One region of the Chryseobacterium sp. BIGb0232 genome, then DNA from elsewhere that is predicted to be linked to it. Evidence: riboswitches for the same ligand, from Rfam matches in the RefSeq annotation. Region 1 holds a riboswitch; the other holds the start of a gene.
What was found. A riboswitch is a leader RNA that binds a small molecule or an ion and turns the genes downstream of it on or off. The one in region 1 is predicted to bind thiamine pyrophosphate.
Positions count from the first base shown of each region.

Region 2: linked by a shared signal. The riboswitch ahead of pnuC (nicotinamide riboside transporter PnuC) and the one ahead of thiS (sulfur carrier protein ThiS) in region 1 are both predicted to bind thiamine pyrophosphate.

Region 1 is NZ_JANUEH010000006.1:120,234-124,441, reverse strand. It holds gene M2372_RS15240 (thiamine phosphate synthase) at 1-519, opposite strand, end outside; gene thiC (phosphomethylpyrimidine synthase ThiC) at 516-2,327, opposite strand; gene thiS (sulfur carrier protein ThiS) at 2,352-2,558, opposite strand; TPP riboswitch at 2,616-2,711, opposite strand; gene M2372_RS15225 (T9SS type A sorting domain-containing protein) at 2,823-4,208, opposite strand, start outside.
Region 2 is NZ_JANUEH010000011.1:138,376-142,583, forward strand. It holds gene M2372_RS20680 (methyltransferase) at 1-64, opposite strand, end outside; gene M2372_RS20685 (hypothetical protein) at 300-1,331, opposite strand; gene pnuC (nicotinamide riboside transporter PnuC) at 1,318-1,914, opposite strand; TPP riboswitch at 1,942-2,045, opposite strand; gene M2372_RS20695 (HPP family protein) at 2,295-2,897, shown strand; gene M2372_RS20700 (hypothetical protein) at 2,903-3,247, shown strand; gene M2372_RS20705 (TIGR01777 family oxidoreductase) at 3,277-4,185, shown strand.

The DNA.
Region 1 (4,208 bases):
TAACAAAGCCACACCATCTACTCCAAGATCAAAAACTTCCTGAATATGACTGGAATCAATTCCACCTAAAGCAATCAGTTTTACATGTGGATTATTCCTTTGAATCAAACTTTCAATTACTGTTGAATCAACTCCATACCCTTTTTTGGAAATACTTGGAAAGAATGGGCTTATGAAAGCATATTCCCATTCTTTTTCTAAAGCATTATAAGTGGTAATCTCATGAACAGAGGTTGAAATTGTATTGCCATTCATCAAAGATTTATACTTCCCTTCCTTTCGAACTTCTTCTCTAAAGTGAAGTCTGGAAATCCCATAATCTTTTCCAAGGTCATAATGACTGTGGAGTACCAGCCGAGGATAGAATGAAGCATCAATACTATTGATAAATTCAGTCATTTCTTCCCGGCTGATCCATGGTTTTCTGATATGAAGGAAATCCAGTCCATCATGAAACATCTGATTGATGATTTCTAACTCGTTAGGAACTATTATTTCAGGAGTGATGACGAGAATCATATATAAATTTCCTTTCCGTTTTCAATAAACTCCTGCGATTTGTCAAACATTCCTTTCTCTGCAGACTCACGGATTTCCTGAGTAATTTTCATAGAGCAGAATTTCGGCCCGCACATAGAACAGAAATGGGCAATTTTGGCTCCATCAGCAGGAAGCGTTTCGTCATGGTAAGCTCTGGCGGTATCCGGATCTAATGAAAGATTGAACTGGTCTTCCCATCTGAATTCAAATCTCGCTTTACTTAATGCATTATCTCTGTATTGTGCTCCGGGATGCCCTTTTGCCAGGTCTGCTGCGTGGGCTGCCAGTTTGTACGTTATGACTCCTACTTTTACATCATCTTTATTCGGAAGACCTAAATGCTCCTTCGGTGTTACATAACAAAGCATTGCACATCCGAACCATCCGATCATTGCGGCCCCAATTCCTGAAGTAATATGGTCATAACCCGGTGCAATATCTGTAGTTAAGGGCCCTAAGGTATAGAAAGGTGCTTCTTCACATACTTCCAATTGCTTTTCCATATTTTCTTTGATCATATGCATCGGAACGTGTCCCGGTCCTTCAATCATCACCTGTACATTGTGCCTCCAAGCAATTTTAGTCAGTTCACCTAAGGTTTCCAGTTCTGCAAACTGAGCCGCATCATTGGCATCAGCAATAGAACCCGGACGTAAACCATCTCCTAAAGAGAAAGCCACATCATACTTCTTCATGATCTCGCAAATCTCATCAAAATGAGTATATAAAAAGTTTTCTTTATGATGATAAAGACACCATTTAGCCATAATAGACCCTCCTCTGGAAACAATTCCTGTTACTCTGTTTGCTGTAAGGTGAATATATCTCAATAAAACGCCAGCATGAATGGTAAAGTAAGAGACTCCTTGTTCGGCCTGCTCAATCAAGGTATCTTTAAAAACTTCCCATGTTAAATCTTCCGGTACTCCTTTTACCTTTTCAAGCGCTTGATAAATCGGAACGGTACCAATAGGAACCGGGCTATTTCTGATGATCCATTCTCTGGTTTCATGAATATTTTTTCCCGTAGAAAGATCCATAATGGTATCTGCACCCCATCGACAAGCCCAAACAGCTTTCTCCACTTCTTCATCAATACTTGATGAAACTGCACTGTTTCCTATATTGGCATTGATTTTTACCAAAAAGTTTCGCCCTATAATCATGGGCTCACTTTCCGGGTGATTGATATTATTCGGGATAATCGCTCTTCCGGCAGCAATTTCATCTCTTACAAACTCCGGGGTAATTTTGCTTTTGGGAGTATTGGCACCAAAGCTGTTTCCAATATGCTGGCAAGCCATTTCTTTAGGGACCGTTTCAAGCTGTTCTATCCTTTGATTTTCTCTGATCGCCACATATTCCATTTCAGGAGTAATGATTCCCTGTTTTGCATAATAAAGCTGGGTAAGTTCCTTTCCTTCCTGTGCTACTTTAGGTTTGTGATCGTAGGAAAAACGCAATTCATCAAGTTTAGGATCTGCCAGACGGGCTTTCCCATATTCTGACGTAATTCCTTCCAGAACATTGACATCTTCTCTATCCAGAATCCATTGTTCTCTGATTCTTGGAAGTCCTTTCTGAATATCAATGGATGCATTTTCATCCGTGTAAGGACCAGAAGTATCATAAATGGTTACCGGAGCATTTTCTTCAAAATTTCCGTTGTTAAGCTTTGTAGGGCTAAGCTGTATTTCACGCATTGCTACGCTGATAGGATGAATTTTTCCTTCAACATACATTTTCTTTGAGTTCGGAAATGGCGAACATGTAATGGAGTGAGCCATAAATATTGGTATTAAATATGAGAATTATCCGCCCTGAGTGGCAGTAATGATTAAAATTGAATCCAGATTGTTAAGGAGAGTTTCCGCCCAGGCAGACAGCGGAATAATACGGTTGTTGAGTGCTACGGCAATACCTTTCTTTTTTCCGGGTAATTCCATAGCCAGTAATGCTTCCAGATTTTCGGGAAGTACATTAAATGTTTTTCGGGTGTGGTTGATTATAAGCTCCATTCCTAATTATTTAAATATACTTTAGGAATGGCCATTATTGTACAATAGAATGTACAGCAAAAGTCACCTACTTTTCCCTACGCTGGTATGATCCAGATCAGGTTCAAAGGGTAAAGTCTCAGTCTGTAAAAACAGACACCCCTAAAGTATGGGACGAAGTTAGTTATTTTTTAAGAATAGGCAAAATCAAATTTTACAGGAACAAAAAAGGCTGGAAACCTTAAGGTTTCCAGCCATGGATATTTGAAATGAAAAATAAATAATTTACTGTTTTATGACTTTAGTCTGCTTTTGCATTCCATCTTTCATATTCAGATTAAGAATGTATACCCCTGATTTCAGATCTCCTAAGTGGATTTCTTTAGTTAAGTTATCCATTGTTTTTATGATTCTTCCTGACACATCCAGCACCTGAAGCGATTTTGCCTTCTCGATATCGGAAATGATAATGGTCTCTTTAAAGGGATTCGGATAAACCTTCATCTGATCTCTTAGCTCCACTTCCGATGCTCCCAGGCAATTTACCGTTGCAGTAACCATAGTTCTTTCACTTTCACATTTATTGCTTACCTCCCAATCATAAAAATAATAATAGGATGAACTTGTTGAATTTCCCGTAAGATTTCCTCCCGTAATAGAAACTATACCAGGAACTGTAAATGGATACGTTCCCCAGGTTGAACCCGATTCTCTTACCAAACCTGTAACCTCCCCTGATCTGGTTAGCATCATCAGCTTATAATTACTCCCCGGTCCTACTACAAAGTTTAGCGGAACGTAGGTCTTTACAAATGGTGCAGAAGTCCCCGTAAGGTTAACGGTAATGGTCTGCAATGTTACAGCAGGAGAAACACTTCCGTCCTGTAAAGCTATTTCGACGGTTCCACTTCCTGTTCCCATCGGATACACATATACTCCTTTGATGGTCATCGTAGAATAAACATCAAAAAACAAACCGGCAATTAAAGTATATCCTGAGGCAGATGTGGCATCAGAAAATCCCGTTACCGCTGTTTCTCCTGTTGAAGAGGTCGCATAATAAGACGTTGTATTACTAAGTACAGGAGTTGTAAAAGTATTTCCTGTACCTACAACATTTCCTCCTGTAGCTGCATCATACCAGGTAATAACAGCCCCTGAATCTGTGGTAGCAGATAATGTAGCTGTAGTATTGGGGCACAGTGTAGCACCGGTAGTAAGAATTGTTGGCGGTAAACATAAAGTAGCAGCCCGTACAGGCTGAAAAGACCATACACTGGTATTTCCACTGCCACAATTTGATCTGATCCATATATAATATACAGAACCAGGAGACAATGATGACAATATAGTGGAAGTTCCTGAAAAATTAGAAATAGTCGGAGGAGTAGAAGCCGTTGGAGCAGTATTGGAATTACTATAATAGATATCATATCCTGCAGGAGATGATGGAGAAGCCGTCCATGATAGTGCTACACTATTATGAGTAGCGGCTCCTGCGACTAACCCTGATGGAATATAACATATTGGAGGAGTCCAGGTATAGGTTAACCCGGCAGCCGGCATTCCCGGAACAGAATTATTAACATTAAAGGCCTGTGAACTGTTGTTTGCTGTTCCCGCTGTAGAATTTACAAACTCCAATGTTGTTGCGTTCAGGCGGTTATTAAA
Region 2 (4,208 bases), on a different contig from region 1:
ATACACCTCCTAATACTTCAAACATTTTTAAAGTAAACTCCGGTTTTACGGGATGTTTTTTCATAGTCATCGTTTTTTGATTTGGATTTAAGTTAAAATATTATAATTCAACACTACGTGAAATTATAAATTTTATTCTCAAAAAATCGATATTTAAATAAAAAAAATAAGACATTAAAATGATTTTAATAAAATTTATTTAGACACACCTTAAACACCTCTAGATTTATTTCTATTTAAATAATGAGGTTAGATGCAAGACTAGAATTGTAAGCTCCTTTAAACTTTAAAAAACCGTTTTACTGAGCAGTAAGGTCAAATTTGTTTTCCCTCCTAAAATTAGAATGCTGTGTTGCTGTAAAATAATCACAAAAAACCTGATACACTGTAGAATCTGTATGACTTGCCTTTATTCCTAACTGAAAATAAATATCCAGAATCTGATGTGATAAACCTTCCACTACATCTGACGAATAATTGTGAATTTTCTCTTGTTTTTCAAAAGAAATGGTTGCAAAATCATTGAGCAAAGATTCAATTTCATTGGCAAATTCAATTATTCTTTCCATCTCTTTCTCTATTTTTTCATTGAAAGAATGTAAGTCAAGATGAGGTCGGATTTTAATCGCTTCTTCTGAAAAATGAGAGGCCATTCCCAAATAATTAACCAGTAAAGTTAAATCAGCAAAAATCCTAAATGGAATTTTATCCAAGACATCATCCGTAAAAAATTCATCATAAATAAAACTGTAATCTTCCGAAATTTTCACATTCTCAACTTTAAAAGAGTATGTTCCGGTTGCTTTCATACCCATTGATTTCCAATTCGGAATGATTTCAGCTTTATTTTTTGAAATAACAAATGATCTTATCATTTCGAAACCCGATTCATCAAGCAAAGGTTCTCCTTTTTCTGTCAGTTTAGCATTTAAAGTAAAATGACTTAGATGTGGTGCTCCTGTTGCAAAATGCCAAAGTCCGTTCATTAAAAAAGTTCCATCGGCTTGCTTTTCTGCCGTTCCGCCAATCATTCCGCTTCCGCCGAAGCAGGTTTTAGAATCGGAAAAAAGCTCTTTAGCAATTTTGGGGGTTAAATTTCTTGAGAAAAAATTGGCTCCTGAACATAAAGTCAGCATCCAACCCAAACTTCCATCGATTTTTGACCAGTCAAACAAAACAGATAGCCCTTCTCTTAAACGAAATCCCAATCCGCCATACATTTCAGGAACCCAGATCTGGAGCAGTCTTTCCTTATGAATCTGATTGATTACCGATTGCGGAACTTCAGAGGCTCCGTGCATTTTTTCTCTTATTTCCTTATGCGAAAGCATTTTTCTTGTTTTTAATAATTCTTCGCCACTCCAGATAACCTGAAATAGCAACAATGAATAAGAAAGCGGTCAGAATTGAATATAAATAAAGACCTTTATGGATTAGCAGCGGAATCGCAATAATATTGCTTATATTCAGTAAAATCCAGTTTTCAATTTTTCTGCGTGCCATCAACCACATTCCTGCCCAGGCAAAAGCACTTACCAAAGAATCCAAAACCGGAACGTCAGAATCGGTAAAGTTTGTCAGAAAAACCCAGAAAAGGCAGAATGTTCCTATTACAATTCCTGCGGTAATCAGTTTTTCCTGATGAGTAGTTTCAGAAATAGCAGTTTCCGTTTTTCGTTTCCCGAATTTCCAATACAGCCATCCATAAATGCTCATCACCAAATAGTAGAGATTTAAGGTAAATTCCGCATAAAGTTTAGCGAAAAACATGACATATAGTGAAAGTAAAATTCCGGCAATCCCGAAAAGATAGGTATTGGAATTGTTTTTCCGTGCCAATAAGACCTGAACTACTGAAAAGAAGACTCCAAGCCATTCCTGCCATGTTGTCTGTTGTAAAATTTCCTGCATCAAATTAACTTACATAAATTAAATGATGAGATGATCAATCAAAAAAATCCCTACGTCGGCATTATCCGAATCAGGTGTGGAAAAATTTCCCGGGTATCATCTCAGCCGCTATTGCAGCACCCCATTGAGGACACAAATTTGATGTTTTTTAACGACAATAAAAAATAATTCAGCTATTCTTTTACCACAAAAGAAACAAAAGATCTTTCTTATGACTTAGATTTTGAAAAGAAAACATAAATTCAGATTTTGCAGATTTTAAAAACTGCCCGCATCTTAATACGATCCATTTACAAACGGATAATTCTGTATCTTTGCTTTATTAAAAATATCCAACCGGTTTTTTGTAATAATTAACTATCAAATAAAGCAGGCCAATCTCAATGAAGAAGACAATAAAAAGAACGTTCAGAGTTTCAAAATATGTAATCTATAAAGAGACTCTGGTTGATTACAAGGAGCATTTCTGGTCATTCTTAGGTGCTTTTTTCGGAATTGGACTGATTGCTTTTATGCAGTCTCATTCTTTAGCACAAACAGAAAATATATTTCTGATTGGTTCGTTTGGGGCATCCAGTGTTCTTATTTACGGAGCTATTCAAAGTCCGCTGGCCCAGCCGAGAAACTTGGTGGGTGGACATGTGCTTTCTGCATTAGTTGGTGTTACGGTTTATCAGATTGTTCCGGATATTATATGGCTTTCTGCCCCATTGGCGGTAGCCTTTTCTATTGTCTTGATGCAGTATACGAAAACCCTGCACCCTCCGGGTGGAGCAACAGCACTTATTGCGGTAAGTTCTACCGGAAAAATTCCGGAATTGGGGTATTGGTATGTTATCTCTCCGGTTCTCTCGGGGTGTATTATCCTGTTGCTTGTGGCTTTATTCTTTAACAATATAACGCCAAACAGGAGTTATCCTTCACACAGCAGTTTTATGAGATTGCTAAGGAAAAAACATGCTCATGGACACAAAGTGAAAAATTAAAAGTTATGAATTGCCTGGAATGTGGTGAAAAAATTATCGGAAGGTCTGATAAAAAATTCTGCAATGATGCCTGCCGAAACGCCTATAACAATAAGCAGAACAAGGATTCTACGAACCTGATGCGAAATATCAATAATAAGCTCCGCAAGAATTACAGGATTCTTACGGAAGTAAATATTGATGGCAAAACAAAAGTTGCCAGATCCAAATTGGAAAGTCTGGGATTTGATTTCGATTATTTCACCAATCTGAAAATTTATAAAAACGGCTCTGAGTATAAGTTTATTTATGATTACGGTTACAAAATTTTAGAAGAAGACTTTGTTTTGATTGTTAAAAATCAAGCATAAATATACCTCACACCACAAAATATATTCCTATGAAAGAAGTTGTTTTGATTACCGGAGCAAACGGTCTGATTGCAAAAGAACTGGCAAAAAAAATAAGCAATGAATACGATGTAAGATTTCTTACCCGGAAAAAAAGACAGGCAAACGAATATGAATGGGATCTGAGAAAAGGAACCATTGATGAAGCAGCCTTCGAAAATGTCTCACATATCATTCACCTGGCTGGCGCTAATATTTCAGAAAAGCGATGGACAGCGGAAAGAAAAAAAGAACTGATTTCCAGCAGAGTGGATTCTGCCACTTTATTACGAAATACTTTAAGAAAAAGGGAGATTAAACTAAAATCTTTTATTTCTGCCTCAGGAATCAATTTTTACGGAACCAATACTACAGAAAAAATATATTCTGAAAATGACCCTCCCGGACATGATTTCCTTAGTGAGGTTGTGGTTCTGTGGGAATGTGCTGCCGATCATTTTAAGGAACAAAACCTTGCGGAAAGAGTGGTCAAAATCCGTACAGCGGTTGTTCTTTCCGAAAAGGAAGGGGCTCTAAAGAAAATGCTTCCTCCAATACAATATGGTATTGGTTCTGCTTTGGGAACGGGAAACCAGTATATGCCATGGATTCATATTGAAGATATTTGCTCCATTTATGAGCTGGTCTTAAAAAACAATACCCTTCACGGCGCTTATAATGCAGTATCCCCCCAGCACGCTACCAATGCAGAGCTGACAAAGAAAATTGCTGAGGTTTTAAAGAAACCTTTATTCATGCCGAATGTTCCTTCTTTTGTTTTAAAGATGCTATTTGGTGAACTGTCAAGTGCTATATTGGAAGGTTCCAGAGCTTCTTCATACAAAATTCAGAATACAGGTTTTCAATTTAAATTTCCGGATCTGAAAGATGCCTTAAAAGATCTATTAAAGACTCCATAACTCATAAAAAGAATTCAAACAAC